DNA from 2 places in the Pseudoalteromonas nigrifaciens genome. Region 1 is predicted to be linked to the other one. Evidence: predicted binding sites of a transcription regulator. Region 1 holds the regulator's gene; the other holds the start of a gene.
What was found. Region 1 encodes sigma-54, which starts transcription at its own class of promoters, with help from an activator protein. Its sites were predicted from a motif close to GTTGGCACGNNNNTNGNNT; they were not measured.
Positions count from the first base shown of each region.

Region 1 (7,676 bases):
AACAATTCGTAAGATTTTGTAATGTAATTGCCAAAACAGTTATAAGGCTCGCTCAAACCACCTTAACCTTGGCTTAAACCTTTGCATAGCATACCCTAAATATTTATAAAATAAGTGATTAACCGCTCTCTTCGCCACTGTTTTATTTATACTTTCAGATTGGCTTTTGTTACTATTCGCGCAATATGTATTTTCAATAACTGGTTCAATACAATGGTTACCTCATTTGTTATTTTAATTTTTGGTCTTGCTGGCCTAGTTTGGAGCGCTGACAAGTTCGTTTATGGCGCCGCAGCACTGGCGAAAAACTTTGGTGTGCCTACTTTAATTGTAGGGTTAACCGTTGTTGCAATGGGTTCATCAGCGCCTGAAATGATGGTTTCGGCTTCTGCCGCTTTAGCCGGTAAAACCGATACTGCCATAGGCAATGCCGTTGGCTCAAACATAACCAATATTTTATTAGTACTGGGTATTACCGCTTTATTGCGCCCGTTGTCTGTTTCATCAAGCACCTTAAAACGTGAAATACCTTTGGTATTAATTATTTCGTTAGCTACTTGGTATATTTTTTCAGATAACTATTTTTCATACCCAGAAGCAATTGCCCTACTTATTGGTTTTGTTGTATTTATTTTTGGACTTATTATTATCTCCCTAAGAGCTAAAAATAATAACGATCCATTTGTAAACGAAGCCTGCGATGAAGTACCCGATAACGTTCCCACTAAAAAGGCAGTTTTTTGGCTCATTGTGGGCTTGATATTACTTCCTGTTAGTTCTCACTTTTTAGTTGGCTCAGCTGTCGATATTGCAAAATTCTTTGGCTTAAGTGACTTGGTAATTGGCTTAACTATTATTGCTATTGGCACCAGTTTACCAGAACTGGCAGCGTCTGTTGCAGGTGTGCTTAAAAATGAAGATGACCTAGCACTGGGTAATATTGTGGGCTCAAATATTTTTAATATTTTAGCCGTGTTACCACTTGCCGGTATTATCAATCCATCGATAATCGACCCTTCTATTGCTAATCGTGATGTACTGATTATGATTGCAGCAACCTTGGCACTTATTGTTATGTCATTGAACTTTAGAGGCGCTCAGCGTATCAATAGAGTAGAAGGTGGTTTACTGCTAAGCGCATTTTTGATTTACCAAGGTTACATCTTTAGTCAAATAGGGTAAGAGTTGTCTATGACCAAGCTAAGTTTTATCGAGCAAGGGCTACGTGTTCTTGATATCGAGCGCCAAGCACTTTTTGATATAAAACAATATGTAGATGATAATTTTCATCAGGCATGTCAGCTTATGTATGACTGCAGCGGCCGTATTATAATTATTGGTATGGGTAAGTCTGGGCATATTGGCCATAAAATTGCGGCAACTTTAGCAAGCACTGGTAGCCCTGCTTTTTTTGTGCACCCAGGCGAAGCCAGCCACGGCGATTTGGGCATGATCACTAAAAACGATGTCGTTATGCTTATTTCTAACTCAGGCGAAACCAGTGAAGTACTTAATATTATTCCAGTGTTAAAACGCCTTGGTGCAAAAATTATTTCCATGACAGGAAATACACAATCAACCATGGCCACACTTGCTAACGTGCATGTATGCATTAAAGTAGAAAAAGAAGCCTGCTCATTAGGCTTAGCACCAACAGCCAGTACCACGGCAACACTCGCTATGGGCGATGCAATGGCGGTAGCACTGTTAGAAGCACGCGGATTTACTGCCGATGACTTTGCACTATCGCATCCCGGTGGCAGTTTAGGGAAGCGATTACTGCTCACCTTAAAAGATGTTATGCACAGCGGTGTAAATACGCCTATTATAACTACTTCGCAAACTATTAAAGATGCGCTGATTGAAATGACAGCTAAAGGCTTAGGTATGACCGCCATAGTTGACGATAATCAGCAACTCGCTGGGTTATTTACCGATGGTGATTTACGCCGTATTTTAGAGCAACGCGTTGATATTCATACCACGTCAATAGATGCAGTAATGACTAAATCGTGTACCACGGCAACCCAAGATATGCTTGCTGCGCAAGCGCTTAATATCATGGAACATAAACGCATTAATGGCTTAATTATTATTAATGAGCATAATCAGCCTATTGGGGCACTCAATATGCAAGACCTACTTAAAGCAGGAGTATTATAAATGCAATTTGAAGAACTCTATCAAGCGCTAAGTGATGACGCTAAAGCGCGCGCAAAAAAAGTAAAACTACTTATATGCGACATTGATGGCGTATTTTCTGATGGCCGAATTTATCTTGGCAACCAAGGTGAAGAGCTAAAAGCATTTAATACAAAAGATGGCTTTGGTATTAAAGCACTTATTAACAGCGGCTTTGAAGTAGCGGTTATTACCGGCAGGCACTCGCAAATAGTACAACAACGTATGACCAGCTTAACCGTGCAGCATATTTATCAAGGTCAAGAAAACAAGCTTATTGCCTACCAAGAACTTAAAAACAAGCTTAATTTGAGCGATGAGCAAATTGCTTATATTGGTGATGACGGCCCAGATATGCCTGTTATGGAGTTAGTTGGCTTTGCAGTCGCAGTAAACGACGCGCACCCACTAATTAAACGCTTAGCACATTACACTACGCAAATGCCGGGTGGTTTTGGTGCAGTAAGAGAGCTAACCGACTTACTTATGCTTGAAAACAATAAACCATTAACTAGCCAAGGCACCAGTTCATGAATATAGCGCGCATAGTCTTAAGCGTTTTATTCATCACCTGTATGGTTTGGCTTTGGTACCCTTATTTTACTCAGGTAAATACGGTTGCTAAAGCCGACTCAGAAGTAATAGCTAAACCCGATTACACCGCCATTGAGCTAAAACAAACAGCTTTTGACGAAAACGGTGAAATTAGCCATAAAGTAACTGCGGTTAAAACGGAGCTTTACGAGCAGCTAGGATTTACCTTATTCGAAAAACCTACTTTCATATTGTACGACGACAGACAAAAAACGTGGCGTATCAATGCTGATGAAGCAACACTTTACGATGAAAGACAATTAATTTTAGAGGGTAATGTAACTGCCCAAAACTTAATTGATGGCGCAATGATAGACAAAATTACCGCCGACAATATTCAAGTAGATATAATGCTACTCACTATGCGCAGCGAACAGCCCGTTATTATAACTGGACCGAATTTAAAGATCACCGGTAAAGGCCTTGAAGCCAATTTAACAACCGAGGTGATAAAACTAATTAACCATACGCGAACACTATATTATGACCAATAACCTTGCAAAAATACTTATTATTCCATCGCTTATACTTGTATTTAATAGTAATGCGGCAGAGCAAAGTACTTCCCCATTAGCTAATCAAATTTCTATTAGTGCTGACCGCCAAGAAGGCCAACTAAAAGAAAACGTTGGTATTTTTGAGAAAAACGTCGAGATAATTCACGGTAATCGTCGTATCACCGCCGATCGTTTAGAAGTACATAAGCGCGACGAACTTGGCGATAATAAACAACTATTAATTGCCACGGGCAGCCCTGCATATTTTGAAGAAAAGCAAGCAGATGGCACTGTCATGAGCGCCAGCGCTAACGAAGTACGTTACGATGTAGCGAAACGTTTTTTAACCCTGGTAGGAGATGCAAACATTTCTCAAGCTGGGCAAAAAATTACGGCTAAAAGCATCACTTATGATATAGAGCAACAGCTTATAAGTGCTGAAAAAGATGAAAACTCAACTGATCGGGTACACACTATTTTAGTGCCTGTAGACGTAAAAAAAGAACAAAAACTCAATAAAGGTCAGCCATGAGTACATTAAAAGCAGAGCTATTAGCAAAAAGCTATAAAGGCCGTGAAGTTGTTAAAAATGTAGGACTTGAAGTAAAAGCTGGTAGCATTGTTGGTTTACTTGGCCCAAATGGCGCAGGTAAAACCACTACCTTTTACATGATTGTAGGCTTAGTACCTAGCGACAAAGGTAAAATATTAATTGATGATAACGATATTACCTTACTTCCTATGCACAGCCGTGCTCGTTTAGGTATTGGTTATTTACCACAAGAATCTTCTATTTTTAGAAAGCTCACTGTGTATCAAAATTTAATGGCTATTTTAGAAACGCGTAAGCAACTAAATAAACAAGCCAGGGAAGAAACCCTAAATAGTTTATTGGACGAATTTAGCCTGCAACATATTCGCGACAGCTTAGGTATGGCGCTATCTGGTGGTGAACGTCGCCGCGTAGAAATAGCACGTGCTTTAGCTGCAGATCCTAAATTTATATTGCTTGATGAGCCCTTTGCTGGCGTGGATCCTATTTCAGTACTCGATATTAAAAAAATTATAGAACACCTTAAAAATCGTGGTATTGGCGTACTAATTACCGACCACAATGTAAGGGAAACCCTTGATGTTTGTGAAAAAGCCTACATTGTTTCTCATGGGGAGCTAATTGCATCTGGTACTCCTGAATTTGTATTAAACGATAAAACAGTACGTGATGTTTATTTAGGCGAGCAGTTCAAACTGTAATATTTATGTTATTACTATAAGCATCTGCTAAGATTAATCATATCAATTTATAAGGATTGTTAGAGATAAATGAGGCAATCATTACAGCTGCGCATGGGCCAGCAACTTACAATGACTCCGCAACTGCAACAGGCTATTCGCTTATTGCAGCTTAGTACCTTGGATCTCCAGCAAGAAATACAAGAAGCACTTGATAGCAACCCATTACTTGAAGTTGATGAACAAGATTACACGGAAGAATCAGCAGGTAAAAACGAGCAAAAAGCAGATGACATTACTGTTAGCGCCTCTGCTGACGACACCCCAAGCGAGTATGAGCAAGATAGCGGTGAAGCACTAAATAAAGACACCATAAGCGACGACATGGCCATGGATGTATCATGGGATGAATATATGAGCGCAGCGCCTGCCTCTTCATCAGGGCCAATGCCTGAAGATGAATCTATTTATCAAGGTGCATCAACCGAAACCCTGCATGAATACTTAATGTGGCAATTACAGCTCACCCCTTTTAGCCCTACCGACGAAGCTATTGCCATAGCTATCGTTGAAGCCGTAGATGACTCTGGTATTTTAACCCTCAGTTGCGAAGACCTTTTAGCAAGCTTTAACCAAGAAACTGACGACGAACACGAAGTAGAACTAGATGAAATAGAAGCAGTGCTAAAGCGCATTCAATTATTTGATCCTGTTGGTATTGCAGCTCGCAGCTTGCAAGAATGCTTATGCATTCAATTAAATCAATTTGATAAAGACACCCCTTATATTAACGAAACAAAAATGGTGTTAACTGATCATATCGATTTACTCGCTGCTCGCGACTATCGTACGTTAATGAAAAAAACTAAGCTCAAAGAAGAAGAGCTTAAAGAAATAATGACACTTATTCATACGCTTAATCCTAAGCCTGCGGATACTATTGTCAGAGAAGAGTCTGAATACGTTATACCTGACGTGTCTGTTAAAAAAATAAAAGGCCGTTGGGTGGTAGAGCTAAACCCAGATAGCATGCCAAAAATACGTGTTAACAGCCAATATGCGGCTATGTCTCGTACAGTAAAATCCAGCGGTGACAGCCAATTTATTCGCTCGCACTTACAAGAAGCTAAATGGTTTATTAAAAGCCTAGAAAGTAGAAACGAAACACTCCTGAAAGTAACTAATTGTATTGTTAAGCAGCAACAAGCGTTTTTTGAACATGGCCCAGAAGCCATGAAACCTATGGTATTAAACGATGTTGCCGAAATAGTTGAAATGCACGAGTCGACTATTTCACGGGTCACTACGCAAAAATATATGCACACTCCACGTGGCATTTTTGAGCTTAAGTACTTTTTTTCAAGCCATGTAAGCACCGAAAATGGTGGCGAATGTTCATCAACTGCCATACGTGCCCTGATTAAAAAGTTGATAGCTGCAGAAAACTTAGCCAAACCATTGAGTGATAGCAAGATTGCAGATATATTGGCTGAGCAAGGAATTAAAGTAGCTAGACGGACAATTGCAAAATATCGCGAATCTCTGGCTATTCCCCCGTCAAATCAACGTAAAAGCTTGATTTAAGACGTACAACAAAGAGGAAAATGCTGATGCAACTAAACTTAACTGGTCGTCATGTAGACATTACAGACTCATTAAGAGACTATGTAAATAATAAATTTGCAAAGCTGCAAAGACACTCAGATCACATAACTAATGTGCATGTTATTCTCGATGTAGAAAAATTAAGTCAAAAAGCTGAAGCAACAATTTTTGTAAGTGGCGCTGAGCTATTTGCATCGACCGAACACCAAGATATGTACGCTGCCATTGACTCGTTGATTGACAAACTCGATCGTCAAGTAATTAAACACAAAGAGAAGTTTGCTCGACACTAACACTATGAAATTAAGCTCACTTATATGCCAGGACTGCAGCAAAGCTGTGGTCCTTTTTAATAGTAAAAAAAGAATTTTAGAATTCATCAGTGAACTCGCGCATAAAAAAATGCCGTATTTACCTCAGCAAGATATTCTCACTGCTTTATTGGCAAGAGAAAAGCTAGGTAGTACCGGTATTGGCCGAGGAATAGCAATTCCACATGGCCGTATGAGCGGGGCACAAGAGCCTCTTGCCTTAATTTTAATAAGCGAAACCGCTATTAATTTTGATGCAATTGATAATCGTCCAGTTGATATTTTTGTTGCGCTTATAGTGCCCGATGGCGATAACCAGCAGCACTTGAAAACACTAGCCACAATAGCTGATAAACTAAACGATAAAGAGTTTTGTAAGCAATTGCGTGCGGCAAAGTCTGATGAAGCGTTATACCAAGTTATTTTGGATCAATCCTAGTTACTAATAAAGGGGTGGTAAATGGAATTAATTATTATAAGTGGCCGATCAGGTTCTGGTAAGTCAGTTGCTTTACGTGTTGTAGAAGATTTAGGTTACTATTGTGTAGATAATATTCCGGTAAATTTGCTGCCTTCATTAGTGCGCAGTGTCTCTGATAACTACGATAAAATAGCCGTTAGTATAGACGTGCGTAACCTGCCTAAAGATCAGCAGCAGTTTAACGATATTCTTGAGTACTTGCCCGACTTTGCTAAACCAACGTTATTTTATTTAGATAGCGACGATCAAACGTTAATCCGCCGTTATTCAGAAACACGTCGCTTGCACCCGCTTTCGATTGATTCGCTACCGCTAGATTTAGCAATAAAAAAGGAAAAAGAATTACTCGATGTACTCGTAACGCGGGCTGATCATGTCATTGATACAACCGATTTAAGTGTGCATCAACTTGCTGAATCTATGCGTGAAACCATACTCGGTAAAAAAGACAAACAGCTTATCATTACCTTTGAGTCGTTTGGCTTTAAGCATGGTATTCCCAAAGGTGCTGATTATGTTTTTGATGCGCGTTTTTTACCAAACCCACACTGGGAACCGGAGCTCAAGCCTTTAACTGGATTAGATCAACCAGTAAAAGATTATTTAGCTAGTCATAGTATTGTGCAAAAATTCACTTGGCAAATTCAAACCTTTGTACAAACGTGGTTACCACACCTAGAGCGTAATAATCGCAGTTATTTAACCATTGCTATTGGTTGTACTGGTGGTCAGCACCGCTCAGTTTATTTAGCGCAAACAATTGGTGAAAGCTTT
Region 1 is NZ_CP011036.1:2,967,796-2,975,471, forward strand. It holds gene PNIG_RS14080 (calcium/sodium antiporter) at 214-1,182, shown strand; gene PNIG_RS14085 (KpsF/GutQ family sugar-phosphate isomerase) at 1,192-2,163, shown strand; gene kdsC (3-deoxy-manno-octulosonate-8-phosphatase KdsC) at 2,164-2,715, shown strand; gene lptC (LPS export ABC transporter periplasmic protein LptC) at 2,712-3,269, shown strand; gene lptA (lipopolysaccharide transport periplasmic protein LptA) at 3,259-3,804, shown strand; gene lptB (LPS export ABC transporter ATP-binding protein) at 3,801-4,526, shown strand; gene PNIG_RS14110 (RNA polymerase factor sigma-54) at 4,596-6,089, shown strand; gene hpf (ribosome hibernation promoting factor) at 6,116-6,403, shown strand; gene ptsN (PTS IIA-like nitrogen regulatory protein PtsN) at 6,408-6,860, shown strand; gene rapZ (RNase adapter RapZ) at 6,882-7,676, shown strand, end outside.

Region 2 (7,676 bases), 1.4 Mb from region 1:
GCTAGGTCTTCACCGCGCCCAGTGGCGAGGGTAATATTTGCTGCGGCTTCTGAATTGAGCTTAATTTGAAATTTATCGCCTTCATTACCTGCACCAGCCATAGTTAACTGCAAACCAAATAAATCAACACCTGGGTTATTTGCCGAGTTAATTTCACCGCCTACAAATGTTGCTGTTGTAGCGGCGCCTAATGGCTCGCCTTTATTATCTACTGGCTGAATACTCACTTCGTTTGGATTTGCGGTATAAGTCACAATAAAATCACTGGCAGGTAAATTACTGCCTTTGCCGGGCTCTACTGTTGCACTAACACCCGCACCGCCGGTATTAGCTTGATAGGCAAACCCTTTTGCCGTAGGTATATTGAATATATCGCCACCCAATTTACCGTTAGCATCCATTCCCAAGTGATTTTGCTGATTAAATGCATCAGCCAACGCTAAACCCATTTGGCCTATTTGATTTTGTGCAGGTACTAAAATATCGTCTCTGAAGGCAAGTAAACCACCTATTTTGCCTTTTAATTTACTGGCATCAACTTCAAGCGGCACAGCTTTGCCGCCATTTACATCTAAGCGCAGTTCTTTAAAATTTGGATCGGGGTCGCCGCGCATCGAAAACAAGTTAAACGAGCCGTTTTGCATTACAACCGCTTCACCGCTGCCCATAAAAACGAGCTTTTCACCATTAGGGCCGTCAAGCGTTTCAATGTCGATTAACTCTGATAAATCGCGAATCGCTTTATCGCGCTCGTTATATGTGCCGCTTGCAGCAGATGCGTTGTTAGTACCATTAACACCAGCAATTTGTTGGTTTAACGATCCTATTTTTTGAATTAAGGTGTTGGCTTCATCGGAGAATATTTCGAGCTGCTCATTTACAACATTTTTTTGATCCAGCACTATTCCCGACAACCTATCCATTTGGCTTATTAAGCTGTCGGCGTTAGTCATTACTAACGAACGTGCAACCGTTGACGATGGCTGATTAAGCGCTTCTTGCACGTTATTAAATAGCGAGTTAATACCGGTCGATAAGCTATTCGCTTCTTGCGAAAATAACGTATCGACCCGGTTTGCTTCACTTACAAACTGATCAAAAAACGTTTTATTTGAGGTGTCTCGGTTTAATTGTTTTTGTGCAAATTCATTAAGCAATCTGTAAGTATTACCTTTGCCAACTTGATTGCCGATCATGGTGCCATGCTCTGTACGCTCGCGCACATAGCCGTCAGTATTTACATTAGTAATATTTTTACTGGTTGTTTGCAACAGATCAGTGTTTGCTCTTATTCCTGAATTAGCAATGTTTAATAAATTAAACGACATGTTACTTTACTCCTTGGCGGATCACGTTTGTTGCAATATTTTTAAGCTCGCTACTGTTAAGTACGCGCTTTATTTTATCCGCATAATTTGGGTCTGTTGCATAACCGGCTTGTTGTAATGAGTCTAAAAACACTGCCGGTTTGGCGGTATTTTGTAATGCTTGTTGATAGCGTGGATTTTGAGTTAAAAAATCAACAAAGTCGTTCACGCTGTCTTTTATTGAGTCGTAAGCCCTAAAACTGGCTTGTTTTTTAACTGCAGCGCCTTGTTCAAACTCTAAGGTTACTTTGTTAGCTTTTTCACCCTGCCAGCTTTTATCTGACTTAATGTTAAATAAGTTATTTGAGCTGTTACCGTCGCTTTTATTAATAATATGCTTACCCCAACCGGTTTCAAGTGCCGCTTGTGCAACCATTACCGCAGGATTTAAACCAATTTTTTGCGCTGCAGTTTTAGCGTGTTCCCATACTGAACTTACAAACTCTTCGGCCGTTTCAAAGTTTGGCTTAGCTACTTCTGGCTTTTCGGTATTCATAGCGCTTTTATCTACAGGCTCGGTTACGGCTTTTTTACGCTGTTGCTGCGGCAACTCTATGCCAGCACGCTGATCGCTTAAAAGATCGTTACTGGTTCTGAGTACTGAAGCTGGGGTGTAATTTTTTGCCGTAGGAGAAAGTTGCTGCACTATTAAGTCGGCAAGCCCTAATGAACCATTAGACGAGAGCTCTGATGAAAGTTGCTGATCGTGCATTTCTTCAAAAAACTTTACGCTACTTGAATTTAATGGGCTTTCTTTGTCTTCGAAGGCTTCGCTGGCTTTGCGCATGCTTTTAAGCAACATTTGCGTAAATATGGCTTCAAATTGTGCCGCTGCTTTTTTGAGAGCCGCTTTTGAGGCATCACTAGACGCGTCGCCACTGTTTAGGGCATCTTTACGCAAAGCGTTTAAGTTACCTAAATCAAAAAAGTTTTGCTTATCGAGATGATTTGTTTCCATCAGCTTTTTGACACAATAATGAATAATGTATAAAGCAATGCAAAAATTGAGCCAGAGGGGAAGGTGTTAAGCAAAATGCCATCGGTTACCAGCTTTTAAAACTGACCACCGATAGCATTACGTTGTTTTAAATTACAACTAGCTGGCCGTTTATTGCGCCAGCTTCTTTTAGGGCTTCTAGTATTGCCATTAAATCGCCAGGCGCGGCGCCTACTTCGTTTATAGCGCGTACTAGGTCATCTAGGCTCACTCCGGGGTTAAATACAAATGCCCGTGAGTCGTCTTGTTTTATATCTATAATACTTTGCTGGGTAACAACGGTATCGCCATCACTAAAAGCATTAGGTTGCGATACGTTTTGTTGCTCCGCAATAGTTACTGTTAAGCCACCATGGGTAATAGCCGCAGGTTGTAGCTTTACGTTTTTACCAATAACAATAGTACCGGTACGCGAGTTAACGATAATTTTTGCCGCTGTATCTGCTGGGGTAAACTCTAGGTTTTCGAGCGTTGATAAATAAGACACGCGCTGCGAGGCGTCTCTTGGGGCAATAACTCTAATAGACGCTGCATCGAGTGCTTGGGCGCTATTTGGGCCAACTAAATCGTTTATGGTTTTTTCTAATCGCTTAGCGGTAGTAAAGTCTGGGCGATTTAAGTTAAAAGTAATATAGTCGTTTTGCATAAATGGGCTTTTAACTGCGCGCTCAACGGTTGCGCCATTTGGAATGCGCCCCACTGTTGGCGTGTTTATAACGACTTTACTGCCATCAAGCCCCTCTGCGCCTAAACCACCTACAATTAAACTACCTTGGCCAATAGCGTATACGTTGCCGTCGACCCCTTTTAAAAAGGTTTGTAGTAAAGTACCACCGCGTAAACTACCTGCACTACCAATAGATGATACGGTAATATCTATAGTTTGCCCGGGCTTTCTAAAAGGCGGTAGCTCTGCATGCACTGCAACCGCAGCCACGTTTTTAATTTTTGGTTTTAAGCTTGCTGGTAACGTAATGCCAAAGCTGTTTAACATGCCTTTAAAGCTTTGCTCGGTAAATCGGCTTTGCTCGCCCGTACCAGGTAAGCCAACAACTAGGCCATAGCCTACTAATTGGTTTGAGCGTACGCCCTCAACCATAGACACATCTTTAATGCGCTCGGCCATGGCAGGAAGTTGCCAGCCAAGTAACACCATTAAACAAAAAACTTTAAATACATTCATAATGAATGTCCTCTAAAAAGGAAAAAGTGAGCTACTAAAAAAGCGTGTTAGCCAACCGGCACTTTGTGCTTCTTGAGTTTGCCCTTTGCCCGAATATTGAATTCGTGCATTAGCAATTCTATTTGACTGTACGGTATTGTCTGCAGTTACATCTTCTGGCCTTACTAATCCCTCTAAACGAATAAATTCTTCGCCTGAGTTTAACGTTAGCCATTTTTCGCCGCGAATAACTAAGTTACCATTAGGTAAAACACGCATTACATTTACCGATATATCACCGGCTAAACTATTTGACTGATTTGATTTTGAGTCGCCTTTAAATGACGCGTCGCTGCCAATACCAAATTGAATGCTGTCGCCGCCAATATTTACCGGTAATCCGCCTAAACCAATAACGGGGTCGAGTTTTGCGTCTGACTGTTTATCAGTTTCTGTTTTTGCCGCTTTAGAGGCTTGCGTAGATTCTTGCAATTTAACCGTAATTATATCGCCGGTACGCAGTGCTTTTTTATCAGCGTATAAGTCGTTCGATAAATACGTATTAAACAGTGAGCCATTAGCAACTGCCGGTTCAACATTGGGTTCTGGGTACATGGGTGCGTAGTAAGGATCGTCTTGTACTACATCACTATTTTGTGTAGACACACAGCCACTTAACAATAAAGTACCCGCTGCAAATAATATAATATTGCGCATAATAACCTCTAAAATATTATAATTGCTGATTGATGTAGCTCATCATTTCATCAACTGCCGAAATTACTTTTGAGTTCATTTCGTAAACACGTTGGGTTTCTATTAGGTTTACCAACTCTTCGGTTACGTTTACGTTTGACGTTTCTAGTGAGCCTTGAATAATAGTGCCTAGCCCATCAACCCCAGGGTTACCCTGCACCGGCGCGCCACTTACCGCAGTTTCGGTGTAAAGGTTTTGCCCTATAGGCTCAAGGCCCGACGGATTAATAAAGTCACTAATGGTAATTTGTCCAATAACCACGTTATCGGCCTGCCCTGCAACACGTACAGACACTTCACCGTCTTGCGATACAGTTATTGATTGCGCGTCGTCGGGTACGTTCATTTCAGGTTGAACTACATAACCGGCACCCGAGGTTACAACTCGCCCGTCGCCATCGGTGGTAAATTGTCCGTTGCGCGAATAAGCAATATTGCCATCTGGCTGCAATACTTCAAAAAAGCCTGAACCAGAAATCATCCAATCTAGTGAATTTTCAGTAGTTAGCATATTACCTTGCGAAAAGTTTTTTTGGTTAGCTACCACTTTAGCACCAGCACCTAGCATTAAACCTGATGGCATTTCGGTATCTTGCGATGAGCGACCGCCTGGCTGATTAATGTTTTGGTAAAGTAAATCTTCAAAAACGGCGCGGCTTTTTTTATAACCAACCGTACTGGCGTTGGCTAAGTTATTTGAAATAACCGAAATGTCGGTTTGTTGGGCGTCAAGCCCAGTTTTACTGATCCACAATGCTGGATTCATAATCGTGTCCTCATTTTAAAGTTAAACTATGCGCAACAGCTGATCTTGCGATTGATCTATTTCTTCTGCTGTTTTCATTAGCTTTACTTGTAATTCAAATTGGCGTTGATGGCTGATCATATCGACCATTTCGTGTACCGGATTAACGTTCGACATTTCTAATGCGCCGCTTATCACTTGTACGTTAGCTGAGGTTTCAACCGTTTGATTTGGTTTTGGTCTAAATAAACCATCGTTACCTTTTTCAAGTGTTGAGTTATTTGCCTCAACCACTTTTAAACGATCAACCTCTTCTAAAAAGTTAGCCGGCGCGCCTTGTGGGCGTACTTGTATGGCACCGTCTTTACTAAATTCTATTTTTTCAATCGGGACTGGCAAAATAATAGGGCCGCCTTCGCCAATTACTTGACGACCACCGCTGGTAACTAACATGCCTTCGGCGGTAATATTAAGCGTACCTACTTTTGTATAAGCTTCGTTGCCGGAGGCGTCTTGTACACTCAGCCAGGCGTTATCGCTCATGGCAATGTCGAGCTCGCGACCGGTTTGCTGTATGCCACCCGATGTCATGTTTGAACCTGGGCGCTCTTCCATAGAAAACACCCGCGATGGCAAACCTTCACCAAACGCTTGCATAGATCGAGCTTGGGCAAAGTCGGCTTTAAAACCTGTAGTGTTTGCGTTCGCCAAATTATTGGCTTTAAGGGCAAGCCCCATTAAGCTTTGCTTAGCGCCAGACGCGGCAATGTAGACCATTTTATCCATAACATCGACTCACTTAAAAATCTCTGTAAGAACAAATGCAATATATGCGCCATTGTTAAATACAGCAGTAAAACTGCACCGCCAAGCAATGTGGTATACCGCCGGTAGCTGCAGAAATTATAGGGATGAGGTTCTAGGGGCTAGGTTCTAGGTTGATACCTGACGCCTCAAACCTGATCTTATAAACAAAAAAGGCTGCAATTAAGCAGCCTTGAATATTCAAATTAATAAATTGTGCTTTATCTAATTTGCAGAATACTTTGCTGAATTGTTGAGTTAACTTCCAGCGCTCGCGAGTTTGCTTGGAAATTACGCTGTGCGCTAATCAAATCAACTAGTTCGTTAGTTAAGTTTACGTTTGACTGCTCAAGCGCTGATGAGTTGATATTACCTAATGTGCCAGAGCCTGGTTCACCAGCAATAGGCTCGCCTGACGCTATACTCGCTTTCCAACCTGTGCTGCCCACTTGTTGTAAACCTTGCGAGTTTGAAAAACGCACCATAGCCACTTGGCCTAAAAATGTTGAGTCGCCATTACTGTACGAAGCCACAACTTTACCGTCGGCGCCAATATCAATACCCGCTAAACGGCCAACCGTTGCACCGTCTTGCTCAAGTGCTTTTACTTCAAAGCGACTTGCGTATTGAGTAGGTATTTTATTAGCTGTACCGGTTTCATCACGCCAGTTAATTTCAACAGGCGCTGGGAAGGTAGCGCCATTGGTTAATAAATCAGAAAGCCCCGCTGTACCACCGCCACCAGCTGCAATAGACAATGGATTAAAAGTGTTACTTACGTTTGGCGTGCCGTCTGTACTTTGCGGTAAGCCACTTGAGTCAAACTGAAAAGTAGTCATAGGAGTGTACGGAGCTACTGTTTGCTCAACCCCATTGGCACCAAAGGATTTACCATCAAGTGTTGAATGTACGCTCCATTGATTTTCATTACCGGGTACTGCAGGGTCGCTTTTCACAAAAAATAGCTGCAATACATGTGGCTCACCGAGTGAGTCATACACGGTTGTTGAGGTTGATGAATTATAAGTTGCACTTTCGGTAGGGTTAAACGCAATTGTAGGTGCAATTGATCGTGAGTCTAAATTAAACGAGCTATACACGCTTGAAGTAGCACGCGGCGATCCTGACGAGTCAGGTATTTGTAAAGCCGATGAAGTGCTTAAACTCACTGATGTAGTATCGCCTGTTGAAGGGTCAACCGGAAAGCCTTGTAAAAAGCTGCCATTTGCATCTACCACAAAGTTGTCTTTGTTTAACTTAAATGCGCCGGCACGTGTGTAAGTAAAATCTTGCGCGCCTAGGTCTTGGCTGGTTGCAAAGTAACCTTCACCGGTAATCGCTAAATCTAACGAGTTATTGGTAAACTGTAATGATCCTTGATGAAATTGTTGTGCAACCATAGTCGTTTGCACGCCGTCACCATTTTTTGTTTTACCCGAACTAAATACCGACGATGCATACACGTCAGCAAATTCTGCGCGCGACTCTTTAAAACCCGTAGTATTTACGTTGGCTATATTATTTGCCGTAACGTTTAAATCTTTTTGTGCGGCAGCAAGGCCGGATAATGCAATATTGAAGCTCATAATTGACCTCTAAACTATTTAATTTTTAGCCCGCTGGCTAATGAATCTTTTACGCGATTTCTGCAACATCAGTCAGCCTAACCGCACCTTCTTTAGTGTTAATAATGATGCCATTTGCACCATTAATATTAACACTCTCAATATTTTTAAAGGTAGCAATTGGCAGGCTCGAAAACTCACCATTAGTACTCCCCTCAGCTTTAATTTTATATTCGCCAGGAGGTAGGCGCTCACCCGCTTCGTTTTTACCATCCCATGC
Region 2 is NZ_CP011036.1:864,723-872,398, reverse strand. It holds gene flgK (flagellar hook-associated protein FlgK) at 1-1,328, opposite strand, end outside; gene flgJ (flagellar assembly peptidoglycan hydrolase FlgJ) at 1,330-2,325, opposite strand; gene PNIG_RS04105 (flagellar basal body P-ring protein FlgI) at 2,453-3,547, opposite strand; gene flgH (flagellar basal body L-ring protein FlgH) at 3,560-4,243, opposite strand; gene flgG (flagellar basal-body rod protein FlgG) at 4,260-5,048, opposite strand; gene PNIG_RS04090 (flagellar basal body rod protein FlgF) at 5,070-5,813, opposite strand; gene flgE (flagellar hook protein FlgE) at 6,053-7,417, opposite strand; gene PNIG_RS04080 (flagellar hook assembly protein FlgD) at 7,467-7,676, opposite strand, start outside.
Region 2: a site for sigma-54 is predicted at 5,849-5,867, ahead of PNIG_RS04090 (flagellar basal body rod protein FlgF). Genes of this name have one in related genera too.